2 regions of the Nitratireductor sp. L15S-10 genome follow, and region 2 is predicted to be linked to the other one. Evidence: predicted binding sites of a transcription regulator. Region 2 holds the regulator's gene; the other holds the start of a gene.
The links. Region 2 encodes LexA, which represses DNA repair genes until DNA is damaged. Its sites were predicted from a motif close to TGTTCNNNNTGTGTTCNG; they were not measured.

Region 1: P2W41_RS13180 (cytoplasmic protein) is a predicted target of LexA. The motif match lies at 1,912-1,929, and genes of this name have one in related genera.

Annotation. Positions count from the first base shown of each region.
Region 1 is NZ_CP120674.1:2,743,503-2,751,376, forward strand. It holds gene P2W41_RS13160 (DUF5330 domain-containing protein) at 1-70, shown strand, start outside; gene P2W41_RS13165 (SufE family protein) at 142-570, shown strand; gene P2W41_RS13170 (DUF6456 domain-containing protein) at 601-1,425, opposite strand; gene P2W41_RS13175 (helix-turn-helix domain-containing protein) at 1,427-1,687, opposite strand; gene P2W41_RS13180 (cytoplasmic protein) at 2,063-2,362, shown strand; gene P2W41_RS13185 (MucR family transcriptional regulator) at 2,491-2,910, opposite strand; gene mnhG (monovalent cation/H(+) antiporter subunit G) at 3,347-3,724, opposite strand; gene P2W41_RS13195 (cation:proton antiporter) at 3,724-4,059, opposite strand; gene P2W41_RS13200 (Na+/H+ antiporter subunit E) at 4,056-4,529, opposite strand; gene P2W41_RS13205 (Na+/H+ antiporter subunit D) at 4,526-6,082, opposite strand; gene P2W41_RS13210 (Na+/H+ antiporter subunit C) at 6,090-6,467, opposite strand; gene P2W41_RS13215 (Na+/H+ antiporter subunit B) at 6,467-6,886, opposite strand; gene P2W41_RS13220 (putative monovalent cation/H+ antiporter subunit A) at 6,888-7,874, opposite strand, start outside.
Region 2 is NZ_CP120674.1:2,071,830-2,079,703, forward strand. It holds gene P2W41_RS09925 (sodium:solute symporter family protein) at 1-697, opposite strand, end outside; gene P2W41_RS09930 (DUF4212 domain-containing protein) at 710-979, opposite strand; gene P2W41_RS09935 (hypothetical protein) at 1,136-1,798, shown strand; gene glnA (type I glutamate--ammonia ligase) at 1,853-3,262, opposite strand; gene P2W41_RS09945 (P-II family nitrogen regulator) at 3,335-3,673, opposite strand; gene P2W41_RS09950 (NAD(P)H-hydrate dehydratase) at 3,955-5,460, shown strand; gene lexA (transcriptional repressor LexA) at 5,569-6,288, opposite strand; gene P2W41_RS09960 (MarC family protein) at 6,387-7,019, opposite strand; gene gyrA (DNA gyrase subunit A) at 7,251-7,874, shown strand, end outside.

The DNA.
Region 1 (7,874 bases), 670 kb from region 2:
GGCCGCCGCCAGCGCTGCATCGGCACCTTTAACAACCGGAAGTGTTCCAGAGCGCCCTGCCGATCAATAGATCCCTCGACATTTTGGGGCAATCAAAGGTTTTCCGTGACGAATGGCCGGCCAATCACTATATCCGGCCCAATGAGCACTACGATTGACACCCTTTATGACGATTTCGCCTTCCTCGACGATTGGGAAGAACGCTACCGATATATCATCGACCTTGGCAACAATCTGCCTTCCTATCCGGAAGCCGCGCGCGACGAGGCACACCGGGTGCGTGGCTGTGTCAGCCAGGTGTGGCTATATACGGAACGTGGAGAAGGCAACGACCCCGTCCTCACCTTCAAAGGCGATTCGGACGCCCATATCGTGCGGGGTCTCGTCGCCATCATGCTCCTTTTGTTTTCAGGCAGGCGCGCCAGCGAGATCCTGAAAATTGATGCCGAAGACGTGATGGCCAAACTCGGCCTTGACGAACATCTCACACCGCAACGCGCCAATGGATTGCGTTCGATGGTTCAGCGCATAAAAAAAGAAGCCACAGAGGTGGCACCCGCAGCAGGCTGATTGCCCGTTTTCAGGCAATCAGCAAATTGTTCAGGCGAGCTTCGGCCGAAAATTCTGCGCGCCCCAGTGCAGAATCGGCCTGTGCGTTTCGCGCTTCTTGCGAGCAGGGGGCTCATAATGGCGGGCCAGCGCGCCCAGTGCGGTCTTGAGCACCACCTTGGCCGAGCGCACGGGCCAGCCCCGCTCGATTTCCACCTGCTCGAATCCCTTCAGGAAACAACATATATCCACCAGCACACCCGCCAGCTCCGGTCCGACGGCCTCAAGCGCCCGGTCGACACGCTGACGCGCGCCCACTGCGGCCTCCGTAAGCTCAACGCCACCTCCGGCCCCGTTGCCGCGTTTCCTTCCCGTTACTGACGCCATCCAGTTGGCACTCAGGCGTGGCATGATCTGTGCGCGTGTGTAATCGGCACGCAGTTTCTCACCGGCGTCGAACTCCGCGATCGTCAGGAACGGTTCACCATTACGGGTGCGCCGGTTCGCAAGCTGCGCCAGAGGAGATTCGCTCAGCGTCGCGGCAATGATCGTCTTCTCGGCGCCCTGCTTTATGACCCTGCGCTCTATCTCCCGATGCTGGCTTGCAAAAGGTTCCCGCTTCGCAGCCAATCGACGCGCACTGGCGATGCCAGCAGCCGTCACGGCAGCCTTGTCTTCGCGCAGGCACACGAGATCGTCTTTCTCCAGCGCCTTCAAAACGCCAAGCGATATGGAGACCGTTCCCCGCTCCCCTCCGTCGAGAAGCATGCTCCCCTCCTTTGCGCCGGGTTGCAACCACGCCTCTCCCTTCTGCAGAAATCGCAGACAGCGGCTACGCTCGCGCGCATGGCGCAACTCTTCTTTGTAAACAGCCATGTCAGCGCAGCTCCGTGTTGCGGAACGCAGCCGCAGTGATGCGCTCCGTCATCAAAACGATCCGGTCAAACTCCTCGTCGTCACGCATGTCCTCAATAATATGACACGCATACTGGACGGTGGTTCTGTCACGACCGAACCCGCGTCCGACTTCACTCATGTTGAGCCCGAGAACCACATGTGCGGCATACATTCCGATCTGGCGCACCCGCGTTACGCTTGTCGATGAACGGCGCGTTTCGCGCAGTTCGCGCCCGCTCACATTGAACAGTGCGCCAACAATGTCGAGAACACATTCACAAACGTCCCCGACGCGCTCCTCGGGAATCGGACTGAGACGGCGGTGCAGCGTTACCGGTGATTGATCTTCAGGCGTTTTAACTCGCCCGTCTTCTTGTTCCGTCGATTTGGCAGCGTTTGAAAGCACAGACTTTATCCCTTCACAGGAAAGAGGAATAAATTCTTATACCTCACACACGCATATGCGGGAACAAATTACGAACAGATAAAAGCCAGAAACTCCTTAAACTACTGAAATTATTATTAAAACAAAATTCCGCACGAATTTCCCCTGTTGGTTTATCCCCGCTCCCACTGCGCGCTTCATAGTTATCGCTCACGACATGAAGGGTTGAGCATGACTACGGTAAAGATGGAGAGCATCGCCTTCCTCCAGGCCAAGCGGAAACGGTATGAAGACGCGCGGCAGACGGCCGCACTTTTCCTAGTCGGTGGGCTGGATCTTGAGGAGGCGCAAAACAGCTCCGGCCCCGAGCGCGACAACGTGCTTCGTCGCCTGAAACGGTTGATCGAGAGAGAGCGCCTGAAAGGGGTCCGTAACCATTGGAGCTACGACCTCAATCGCCACATAGCCCTGAGCCAGGCATTCAAGCGATTGACTGCGACAACGCGGTCCGGCCCCTCCTTTCGTCCATGAATGGGCACCATCACGCGGAGCCTCTGACCTGCTCCCCTGAGACGATCGCCGAACGCACAAAAAAAGCGGCGCCGGAAGCGCCGCCTGAACACGGAAACATCGCGCTGGCGCCTGGCGCCAGCCAAATGCTACTTTTCCTTGCGCTTGCGTCCTAAACCCATTTGCTTGGCCAGTTTCGAACGCGCCACGGCATAGCTCGGAGCCACCATCGGGTAATTGGCGTCAAGCCCCCACTTTTCCCGATACTGTTCAGGCGTCATGCCGTAATGCGTCATCAGGTGACGCTTCAGCGATTTGAACTTCTTTCCGTCCTCGAGACAGATGATATAGTCTTCGTGTACAGAGCGCTTCGGATTCACGGCCGGTTTCTGCTTTTCAGCAGGCGGTGTTTCTGGAGTGCCACATACACGGCCGAGCGCTGCATGAACGTCTGAAATCAAGTTGGAAAGTTCCGATGCAGGAACAGGATTGTTGCTGACATAAGCAGCAACAACGTCTGCGGTCAGTTCAATAAGAGTATCGTCGTTTTTTACAGAATCTTCGTTCATTTCGTTACCTTGCCCCAACGTCTATTCAAATCCACAACCTCATGCCGCCAGTGATGAGGTGTCTATAGGAATCCCTATTCTACAGGCATTTTTTTGCCGATTCCCGAGAAGGCAGCAATCATATCGTTTTTTTCGTTCGACCGGTCAACTCACAATTTCAAATTAATACTACCAGATACCTGCGGCTGATTGTTTATCACATCTCAAAAAATCGTATTTCATTCCAAAAATCAGATCAGCTTAAAATTAATCTCGGTACTCAACTAAGCCGACCTTAGCGTTTTTAACGCGCCCGGCTCTATCGTTCAAAAAAGAACGAATGCGTATGCGCCGCCGTCAATGCAGCCACGACAAGGAATTGTCTGTGGTGCGACAGATTGGCAGGGAATACACGAAGCAGCGCGAGGAATATGAAGTATAGAAGAAAATAGTCTATCTAATCTTCTTTATTACTTTTTCCGCCGATAACGTCTGGGGCCACACGCTCGGGAGACGCCATATCGTCATGCACCGAACGCCCCCAGAGCCTGTAGCCTGCGGCATAGGCCGCCTTCGCCAGAAGGTGGGCGGAAATCGGCGCCGTCAGGAGAAAGAACACCACCGCCGCCAATGCCCGGGTGACGATCGCCTGATCCTGCGCAAATATTGCCAGCGCGACAAGCATAAGCCCCGATCCGAGCGTCCCGGCCTTCGAGGCGGCATGCATGCGCGTATAGAGGTCAGGGAGCCTCAGAATGCCGATCGCAGCGATCAGGGTGAAAGCTGCACCGATGATGACAAGAAGGCCTGTGAGTATGTTGAACACGTCGTCCATCACTGCTCCTTGTCGCCGTAGATGCCGAGCGTGTCGCGCTTCACGAACTCCTGTTCATAACGTCGACTGAGAACGAAGCGGGCAAAAGCAACTGTCGCCAGAAAGCCGACAAGGCCGAGGGCGATGGCGATGTCGAGATAAAGCGTGAAGCCCGTGCGAATGCCAATGACCGCAATGAAGCCGATTGCAATGGTTACCAGCATATCAAGGGCGAGAACCCGGTCGGGCAGGCTCGGCCCCACAAGGACGCGTATGACAGTCAGCAGGAAAGACAGGCTCAACAGCGCGAGCGCTATGAACTCGGCAAAAACGAGAAATTCTTCGCTGGCGCTCATCGAAACGCCTCCATGATCTTGCGTTCGAAGCCTTCGGCAATGTCGCGGCGCAGTTGTTCCGGATCCGAGCAATCGATCGCATGAACGTAAAGAAAGCGGCGATCTTCCGAAACGTCGACGGACAGGGTCCCCGGCGTCAGCGTGATCAGATTTGCCAAAAGCGTGATCTCGAAGTCCCGATCCACCTTGAGAGGATACGCGAAAATGCCGGGCCGAAGGTTCATCCTCGGCGACAAAACAAGAAGCGCAACCCGCCAGGCAGAAAGTACCAGTTCGTAGAGAAACAGCAGGGCAAGTGATATGACCCGCATACTGCGGGCGAAATATCCCAGAGATCCGACCTGTTCCCGGATCAGGTAAAGTGCTGCCGCCCCAAGGAGAAAGCCGAAAATAAAGTTCGGCAGGGTGAAAGAGCCGCTGACCGCGGTCCAGATCAGCGCCAGGATGATATTGATCAGGGACAGTCTCATTGCACCGCCTCCGCAGGAAAGACCGCACCGATATAGCCTGATGCATCCAGGAGCCCGACCGCAGCCGCTTCAGCCACCCGGATAAATGGTTCAGGGTAAATGCCGAGCAGTATGATCGGAACACACAGCAAGGCCATTGAGGCGTAGCCATATCCGGGGGCACCCGTGGCTGCATCGGCAGGAACTCCGGAAGGGCCGTTGCGCCAGATCGCAAGGATATACACACGCCCGAGCGCGATCGTGGTGAGAAGGCCGGTCAACAAAATGGCAAAAGAGAGCCAGGGCCATCCTGCTTCGAGCGAAGCCCGCACGAGCAGCACTTTGGGCCACAACCCGGATGCCGGCGGCAGTCCTGCCACCGCAAGCATCAGAACCAGCGCAAAGGCCCCCATCGCCGGATAGGCTCGGTAAAGCCCACCCAGCTCATGCAGTGAGTAGCTTCCACCAAGCTCCTTGATGACGCCGGCCAGAAGGTAAAGCGCGGTCATTGCGAGAACGGAGTGGAATGCATAAAGAATCGTGCCCGTCAGCCCGATCTCGGTGCCCAGCGCGAGCCCTGCAAGCATCACTCCAACGCCAGAGATAACCACAAACCCCAGCACCCGGCGAATATCGGACTGGGCAATAGCGCCCATAATCCCGAGCACCATCGTGCCCGCCGCCACCCAGGCAATCACACCTGATAGCTCCGCCCGCTCAACGGGAAACAGCATCACCAGAACGCGCAGCAGCGCGTAAACTCCGACCTTGGTCAACACACCGCCAAACAGCGCCGCCGTGACGATGCGCGGTGTGTGATAAGAGGCTGGCAGCCAGAAGTTCACCGGGAACGCAGCCGCTTTCATGCCGAAGGCAAGCAAATAGAGGACTGCGAGGGTCATCAACGGACCTGTCTCGCGCATGGCATCCGCCTTTCGGGCGATATCGGCCATGTTGAGCGTTCCAAACGTGCCGTAAAGATACGCGGTCGCGGTCAGAAACAGCGTCGTCCCCACCAGGTTCAGAATGGCATACTTGGTTGCGCCGTCGAGCTGACGGTCGGTCGACCCCAGGATCAGGAGACCGAAGGAGGAGATCAGAAACACCTCGAACCAGACATACAGGTTGAAAATGTCACCGGTCAGAAACGAGCCTCCCACGCCCGCCATCAATAGCATCAGAAACGGATAAAAGCCGTAGCGGCGACCCGTCGCGCCGATGTCCTTCATCGCGTAGAGAGCACACACACTGGCAACCAGCGTCGCCACAAAGGCAAGCGATGCTCCGAGCGCGTCCGCGGTAAAGGATATGCCGAAGGGCGGCAGCCAGCGCCCCATGGTCATCACTTTCGGACCGTCTGCCAGCACCTGCAGAAGGAGTGCAGCGTTCGCGCCAAGAGTCAGAAGCAGCCCCGCAATGGCAATGCCTGCATGCAGCCGGGTTTCGTGGCGCACCATGAGCAGGACCGCGCCAAAGAGAATCGGCAGCCCGACCGGTGCCACAAGCATCCAGTCACCCAGCGCCGTCGGCTCCGTCAGCATTGCGTTGGAAATGTCAATCGATTCAGCAGCCATCGGTGCCTCAGTATCCAAGCGGGGGCATTGGTTCGCCCTCGGGTTCGGCAACGCGCATTCCATCCGTGTCGTCGGTTCCCAACTCCTGATAGGCACGGAACGCCAACACCAGGAGGAAAGCGAAGAGCGAGAACGAAATTACGATCGCCGTCAGAACGAGTGCCTGCGGCAGCGGGTTTGCCGTCGCCGCCTCCGGGGTCGGCAGCGCCTCGGGAATGATCGGCGGAACCTCACGCATCAGCCTACCAGCCGTGAAGATCGACAGGTTCACCGCATTGCCGAAGATCGAGACCCCGAGGAGAATGCGGATGATGTGCTTCGACAGCATCAGATAGATGGCGACAGCGAAGAACACGCTGACCACAAAGGAGAGAGCGACTTCCATTACCCGTGCTCCCTTTCTTCAAGGGCAAGTGCGACAGATGTGATCGACCCGAGAACGACAAGATAAACGCCAATGTCAAAGAACAGCACGGTGGATAGGTCCACGGGAACACCGAGCACGCTGACCTTGGTCCACAGGCCCGTCATGAACGGCACCTTGAAGGCAAGGGACAGCCAGCCGGAAATTGCCGACACCAGAAGCCCGAAACCCGAAATCGCCATTGGATGAAAATAGAGGGCGCGGCGCACCGGCGAAACTCCGCAGGCGATGCCGTAGATCGCAAATGCCGATGCGGCGATCAGTCCGCCGATGAAACCACCGCCCGGCTCATTGTGGCCCCGTAAAAGCACAAAGATGGAAAACAGGATCATCAGGCTTGTGAGATAGGGCGCGACCGTGCGGAAGATCAATGTACGCATATCACCCCTCCTCCCTGTTTTCTGTGATCGGCTTGACGCTGCGGATCCGCACCAGCGCCAGAATGGCCAGGCCGGCGATCATCACCACGGCAATCTCGCCCAACGTATCCGTGCCGCGGAAATCGACGAGGATCACATTCACGATGTTCCGGCCATGAGCGATCACGCGGGAATACTGCGAGAAGAAATCACTGAGCTCGGTGTTGAACGGCACCTGGGTCACGCGCAAAAGCATCAGGCCCAGCGCGGCACCGCAGGTTCCGGCCACGGCAACGTCAAGCACCTTTTCGCGTGTCGGGCGGTGATCCGTCGGCGAGAGCCGCAGCCGCGTCATGACAAGGGCCAGGATCACCACGGACAGCGTCTCGACCATGAACTGGGTGAAAGAGAGATCCGGAGCACCAAGCAGCATGAATATAAGAGCCACGGCAAACCCTTGAATACCAAGTGAGACGATCGCAGTCAGCCGGTCACGCGCATAGATCACCGCACCAAGACCGATCAGGGCGATCAGCAGGACGGTCCACTCATAGAAGGGCATCCGGGGAAGCTGGGGGGGTGTCGGCCATTCGTCATAAAGCCCCATCGGAATCAACACTGCGGCAGCGACCGCAACGAAGGTTGCCGTCATGTAGTAATCGAGGCGACCATTCTGAATGATATTGGTCACACGGAACGAAAGCCGGGTCAGACCGCGCATCACCTGGTCGAAGCCCCGGTCCGGTCCCCAGCCGATGGCGGTCAGAATGCCGGCCATGGCAGCACGCCCGCGCTCCAGCATGACGAATACCAAAGCACCCAACGCGACCGTCACCACCGAGAGGACGAGCGGCATGCCGATATGCGGCACGGTCGAAATCGTCACCGTTACAGGCTCGCCTATCACTGCACTCGACATCGGGCTGCTGACCAGCTCGTGGCTGAGACCTGATACCAGAGCAGACACAAGCCCGAGGCCGCCGAGAACGAGCGGCCCGAGCCAAAGCAG
Region 2 (7,874 bases):
TCCAGATCACCGGAACCAGATAGGCAATGATCAGCACGATGTACTGCGCCACCTGCGTCCACGTGACGGCGCGCATGCCACCGAGCATGGAACATAACAGGATGCCCAGAAGGCCGAACCAGACACCATAAGAGAATGGAATGTGAAGCGCGCGCGCGGCGATGGTGCCGGTTGCGTTGATCTGTGCCGTCACATAGGTGAAGGATGCCACGACCAGAACGATCACGGCGCACAGGCGCGCAAGATTGCCGCCATATCGGGTGCCGATAAAGTCCGGGACCGTGTAGCAGCCGAACTTGCGCAGATAAGGCGCCATCAGCGAGTTGACGAGAACATAGCCACCGGTCCAGCCGACGATGAAGGCCATATAGCCGTAACCGCCGAAATAGACGCCGCCGGCAAGGGCGACAAACGATGCGCCAGACATCCAGTCGGCCGCGGTCGCCATGCCGTTATAAACGGCGGGAACCTGCCGCCCGGCTACATAATAGGCGTCCACTTCCATGGTGCGCGAAAGCCACCCGATAAGGGCGTAGATCGCGATGGTGAAGGCGACGAACAGGATGCCGATCGTGTCGGCCCCCACGCCTAATTGTTCCAGAACCGCCATCAACAGGATGAAGGCAAGGAACCCACCGGTGTATATCGCATACACCCGGCCGATATTATCGATGAACCGTCCCTGAATCAAAGCCATGCCGGTTCCTCCCTATTCTTCTTCGCCGAAGCCGAACTCGTCGTCGATGGCATCCTGGCGCCAGTTCTGCACCCAGATGATGACGACGAAGGCGATCAGCGAACCCTGGGCGATCATGTAGAAGCCGAAGGGGAAGCCAAGAAATGTGAATTCGTTGAGTGTCGAAACCATTGCTGGAACGACAAGTGAGAAGAAAGCCCACAAGGCCAGAACCACGATAGTCAGGTTCCTGGTTTTGGCCCAGTAACGATCCCTCACATCACCTGCGTCATTAGCGGACATGGTGTCCTCCTCCCTAAAAACGTCAGCGACGAAAGTCGTTAACTGCCGCCATTGCGGTTCTATGGATTAGGAATCACAATGGCATGTCTCAAGCATTGGGCATCTTCTGAGCAATGAAAATCGAGACATTGGTCGTATGACAGGAGGATATGTCTTATGGGGATTGCGTGGACCAGGGGGGTAGCGTTTCTGCGTGAAGCGGCGGCAAGACTGACGCTCAAACGGGACCACGCGCCGATTGATACGGTGGACGCGCTTTGCACCTTCATTGCCACGCGTTCCTCGTTTGTCGCTCAGAAAAAGCTCTACGGCTATCTGAAGGCGCGCATGGGTACGCGCTATCCGTCGATGTTCGAGGATGATGTCTTCGTCCAGTCCATCAACGTGGCCAAACTTCATGTCTTCGCGGCCTGCCTCTCCGATCTCACGCTTCACACCGTCGCGAAGGTTGCTTCCAGCGGTGCGTTGGAGCGGGAAGATGCGTCCGCGCTTGCCCGCCACTGCCATACACAGGGGCTCGCCCACAACCGGGAGGCACTTCCCCAGTCGGAAACGGTGGATGAATGGCGCAAAACATTTGAAAAGCGCATCGCCGATACCCACTGGCAGAATGTCGCCGTCGATGGAGGGGCTTTCACCGAGAGCCCTCAGGCGCTTTTCCGTTGGGCGCCGATCGCCGATCAACTGAAACGTCATGACAGGGAAATCGTGGAGAACTCGATCCGCTTCGCGTTTGGCGAAGTGACGCGCGCCTTTCGTGAGCGTGCCGATCTGCCCGCTCTGGCCCGGGGCTGGATGAACCAGCAGGAAAACGGTTGAAGAAAAAGGGCTCCGTCCGTGGACGGAGCCCTGCAATCGCCTTGGGAGGAGCGATTAGACCGAGTAATACATCTCGAACTCGACCGGGTGCGGCGTCATCTCATAACGCAACACTTCCGCCATCTTCAGTTCGATATAGGCATCGATCTGATCGTCGTCGAACACACCGCCTGCTTTCAGGAAGCCACGGTCCTTGTCGAGGCTCATCAACGCTTCGCGCAGCGAGCCACAGACGGTCGGGACCTTCTTCAACTCCTTCGGCGGCAGGTCATAGAGATCCTTGTCCATGGCCTGGCCGGGATGGATCTTGTTCTTGATGCCGTCGATGCCGGCCATCAGCATGGCTGCAAAGGCGAGATAAGGGTTTGCGCCCGGGTCGGGGAAGCGGACCTCGACGCGCTTGGCTTTTGGTGAGGATCCAAACGGAATGCGGCATGAAGCGGAGCGGTTGCGGGCCGAGTAGGCGAGCAAGACCGGGGCTTCAAAACCCGGAACCAGACGCTTGTAAGAGTTGGTGATCGGGTTGGTGAAAGCGTTGATAGCCTTGGCGTGCTTGATGATGCCGCCGATATAGAACAGGCAGTTTTCCGACAGGCCTGCATATTCGTTGCCAGCGAAGGTCGGCTTGCCTTCCTTCCAGATCGACTGGTGCACATGCATGCCCGAGCCGTTGTCGCCATAGATGGGCTTCGGCATAAAAGTGGCTGTTTTGCCGTAGGCGTTGGCAACCTGATGGACGCCATATTTGAACTTCTGAACGCTGTCCGCGCTCTTCAGCAACGTCTCGAACTTGATGCCCAGCTCATGCTGGGCAGCGCCGACCTCGTGATGATGCTTTTCGACGATCACGCCCATCTCGGAGAGAACCGTCAGCATCTCCGAGCGCATGTCCTGAGCCGAGTCGATTGGAGGAACCGGGAAATAACCACCCTTGACGCGCGGACGATGGCCAAGATTGCCTGTCTCATACTCGGCATCGTCGTTGCTTGGCAGTTCGCTCGAGTCGAGCTTGAAGCCGGTGTTGTACGGATCGGCCTTGTACTTCACATCGTCGAAGATGAAAAACTCCGGCTCCGGGCCGATGTAAACGGTGTCGCCAAGCCCCTCCGACTTCAAGAAGGCCTCTGCCTTCTTCGCCGTTCCGCGTGGGTCGCGGTTGTAGGCCTCACCCGAAATCGGGTCGAGGATGTCGCAGAAGATCGCCATGGTCGACTGGGCGAAGAACGGGTCCATATGGGCCGTATCGGTTTCCGGCATCAATACCATGTCGGACTCATTGATGGCTTTCCAGCCGGCGATGGACGAGCCGTCGAACATAACGCCGTCGGCGAACATGTCCTCATCCACGGCGGAGACATCCATGGTGACGTGCTGCAGCTTGCCTTTGGGATCCGTGAAGCGCAGATCGACAAACTTCACGTCGTTTTCCTTGATCTGCTTCATGATGTCTTGTGCAGTGGTCATATTCGCCTTCCTATTTGCGATGGTCTTGCCTGATGATCCCGGAGGTGTTCCGGGAAAGAGAATGATTGCGGATCAAACGGCGTCGGCACCGGTCTCGCCGGTACGGATGCGGATGACTTCTTCCACGTTGGTCACGAAAATCTTCCCGTCGCCGATGCGACCGGTCTGGGCAGCCTTGCGGATCGCCTCGATTGCCGCATCCACGGTTTCGTCCGCCAGGACGACTTCGATCTTCACCTTCGGGAGAAAGTCGACGACATATTCTGCCCCGCGATAGAGCTCGGTGTGCCCTTTCTGGCGCCCGAACCCCTTCGCTTCGATCACAGTTATGCCCTGAAGACCGATTTCCTGAAGGGCTTCCTTCACTTCGTCGAGCTTGAAGGGTTTGATGATCGCTTCGACCTTTTTCATGCCTCGGTGGCCTCCAAATGAGTTCAGGAACGGTGAGCCCGTGCCCCTTGTTGTTCCGGTTCGAATAAGGCACGAAACATGCCAACTCCGATCAGAGCCTTGCACGATCCGTGCCAATCGCTGCATTGTGCCTCCCGAAAGGCATAATCACACGGGTTTTCGGGCAGCGAAACATCGCGTGCTGTGCCTCTGAAAAACATCAAGGGACACATGCGGTGCGCTGTACAGTTTGGCGGCTGCTTAAAAAATATGCAATGCGCTGAAGAAAGCGGCAATATGTGATGCAATTAGAGATTTTAACGCCTGAAGAGATGCGCAGGGTGGATCGCGCTGCGATCGCTGCGGGGGCGCTTGACGGATATGGCCTCATGAAGAATGCGGGGGCGGCGGTGGTGGATGAAATCCTTGCTCGTCATGCTGATGCGGAGGGCTTTCTCGTCCTGTGCGGCCCGGGTAACAATGGGGGTGACGGCTATGTCGTTGCGCGCCTCCTGACAGAACGAGGCCTGAGCGTTCGCGTTTTTGCCAACGCCGAACCGGCCTCGGGCAGCGATGCCGCGATCGCACTTATGGATTGTCCGGTTAAACCGGAGCCATTGGCGGCTTTCGAAGCCAGTCGAGGGTGGCTTGTGGTGGATGCGTTGTTCGGCGCAGGTCTGACGCGTCCCCTGGAAGAAATGGAGGCCGGGATCATCGGAAAGGTAAGCAGCAGCGGGCTTGCTGTGGTCGCCATCGATCTGCCCTCAGGTGTTTGCGGATTGACAGGAAAGCCACTTGGCGCGGCCTTGTCGGCGGATCTGACCGTCACCTTCTTTCGCAAAAAGCCCGGACATCTGCTCGTGCCGGGGCGGCAAATGTGCGGTGATCTCGTTGTTGCGGATATAGGCATTGCAGACAGCGCGCTTGATACTGTTGGTCAGGCACTTTGGGAAAACCAGCCTGCTTTGTGGCGGGAAGCCTTGCCGAAACTTCGCGTCAGCGCTCACAAATATTCGCGCGGTCATGTGGCCGTGATTTCTGGCGGGGCCACCTCGACAGGGGCGGCGCGACTTGCTGCGCGGGCAGCGGCGCGCACAGGGGCAGGGGCCGTAACGGTTCTTTCGCCCGCCAACGCGCTTTCGGTTCATGCGATGCATTTGACGTCGATCATGCTGCGCAAAGCCGACACCGTAAGCGAGTTGCGGGCCTTTTTTGTCGACCGGGGACCCACCGGGACCGTTCTCGGGCCAGGCGCCGGCACAGGGGGACGAACGCGCAGTTTCGCACGCGCTCTTCTCGACAAGGCGAATGACGCAAGCGGACTGGTCTTCGATGCCGACGCACTCACGGCCTTTGGCGGCATGCAGGATGTGTTTTTTGGCATGATCAGGGCTTCCGCCGGCAAGGTTGTTCTCACCCCGCATGAGGGAGAATTCGTCCGGCTTTTTCCCGATCTTCACGACGGAACAGAAACTTCGAAACTGCAGCGAACACGGGAGGCGGCCGTGCGATCCGGGGCGACCCTTGTGCTCAAGGGACCTGATACGATTGTGGCGGCACCCGACGGGCGAGCGGCGATCAATGTCAACGCCACGCCACACTTGGCAACGGCCGGATCGGGCGATGTACTGTCGGGAATAATCGCAAGCCTTATGGCTCAAGCGATGCCGGCTTTTGAAGCGGCATGCGCGGGCGTCTGGATTCACGCAGAATGCGGTCGGTCATTCGGGCGCGGTCTGATCGCCGAAGACCTGCCTGAAACGCTGCCGAATGTGTTGCAGGAACTGTTTCGAGAAAACCCGTCCTGACCTGCAGGCATCGGCAACACCCCGGGCTTCCTTCCACATTCAAGTTTCAGGCCACACTCACGTTTCAGGAAGCCATGTGCGAGAGGAAAAATGCCTCTCCGCCGCAGGTCAATAACGGCGCATCAAGCCAACCAGACGCCCTTGAACCTTCACCCGGTCAGGACCGAATATCCGTGTTTCATATGCCGGATTGGCAGCCTCAAGGGCGATCGACGCTCCCTTGCGCCGAAAGCGCTTCAGGGTTGCTTCTTCCTGATCCACAAGGGCAACCACGATCTCGCCGGGGTTGGCAGTCTGGGTTTCGCGGATGATGACGGTGTCGCCGTCGAAGATGCCTGCCTCGATCATCGAATCGCCCTTGACCTCCAGCGCATAGTGGTCGCCACCGCTCAGCATGTCCGGAGGGACGGCGATGGAATGGGTCTGGTGCTGGATGGCATCGATCGGAACACCCGCAGCGATGCGCCCCATGACCGGCACCGAAACGACACCGGCAAGCGAGTCGTCATTGCTGGCTGCCGGCTTGGGCTGGGATGGTGGCGCTTTGCCGAGGCTGCCTTCAATGACGCTCGGCGAAAACCTGCGTGCGCCGGCATTCAGGCCCGGCGCAATCGAATCGGGCAGGCGCAACACCTCGAGCGCACGGGCCCGATTGGGAAGCCGGCGGATAAAGCCGCGTTCCTCCAGGGCGGTGATCAACCGGTGGATGCCCGACTTGGACGCAAGGTCCAGCGCCTCCTTCATTTCGTCGAAGGATGGTGGAATTCCGGTCTCCTTCAAGCGCTCATGAATGAACAGGAGAAGTTCGTGCTGCTTGCGGGTCAGCATGGTAGCCACCGAGAATCAGTTAAAAACAAAACCAGAACATACTCTATATGTTCCAGTTGTGTTCCGCAACTCCCGGCATTTTCTTTCGATTTCTTGCGTTATGGCGCATGGAACAGGGCCTTTGCGCCGTCCGCGACGAACTGCACGGCCAGAGCTGCAAGTATCACGCCCAGAAGTCTTGTCAGGATCGATCGTCCTGTCTCGCCGAGGAAGCGGTCCACGCGCTCTGCAAGTGTGAACACAGCGTAGGTAATGGCGATCGTAGTGAGAAGAATTGCCAGCAATGTAGCGGTTCCGGTGAGGCCGCTGAAGGATCCGGAGAGAAGCACGGTGGCAGAAATCGCTCCGGGGCCGGCGATCAGGGGGATTGCCAGCGGAAATGCCGCAATATTTCGGATCATGTCCCGGGTGATGGCGCGTTCGGCGCTTTTTTCGTGGCGCTCCTGGCGGCGTTCAAAAATCATCTCGAACGCTATGAAGAAGAGAAGCAGACCGCCGGCCACGCGGAACGCCGGAAGTGTGATGCCGAAAACGGAAAGTATGGCGCTGCCAGCCACGCCGAAGAGCGCAAGAACGGCGAAGCCGATGATTGCGGCGCGGACGGCGACCTGATTGCGCTCTGAACGGTTCATGCCGACCGTCAGCGCAAGAAAGAGTGGCGCAAGACCTGGTGGGTCCACGGTCACGAGCAATGTGACGAACGCGTTGAACAGGGTCTCGTAACCTGACATGGGGTCCTCCCTTGTGACTGTCTAGCCCAGCCAGGAGGGTTCGGAAAAGCCCTGATTGCCACCTCCAGGCGCCTGACTGCGGCGATTTGTCGGTGCCTCCATTCACAGACCTGCCATATGCATCTGAAATTGCGTTGGATTTCCTTTGCGCCAATCTCTGCTCCGATTGGAGAATCAATGGCGTTTCATATATAAGAAGTCAGTGATTCCTTATTTTGTGTGTGATCCGATTTGACTGACCAGACAACGCCGACCGGACCGGGCGAGCCCGACGATATCGAGCCGATTTCCATCATCGAGGAGATGCAGCGCTCCTATCTCGATTACGCGATGAGCGTCATCGTGAGCCGCGCACTCCCGGATGTGCGCGACGGTTTGAAACCGGTGCACCGGCGCATTCTCTACGCCTCGCACGAAAGCGGCTATCACTGGAACCGCAAATATGTGAAGTCGGCACGTCCTGTCGCCGATGTGATGGGTAAATACCATCCTCACGGAGATGCGGCGATCTACGATGCGCTTGTGCGCATGGCGCAGCATTGGTCCATGCGCCTGCCACTGATCGACGGTCAGGGCAATTTCGGTTCCATCGATGGCGATCCGCCGGCGGCGATGCGCTATACCGAGTCCCGGTTGACAAAGGGCGCCCACGAGCTTCTCGAGGATATCGACAAGGAGACGGTCGACTTCCAGGACACCTATGACGGGTCCGGCAGTGAACCCAAAGTGCTTCCGGCCCGTTATCCGAACCTTCTGGTCAATGGTTCCGGTGGCATCGCGGTTGGCATGGCGACCAACATTCCGCCGCACAATCTGTCGGAAGTCATCAATGGCTGCGTGGCCATGATCGACAAT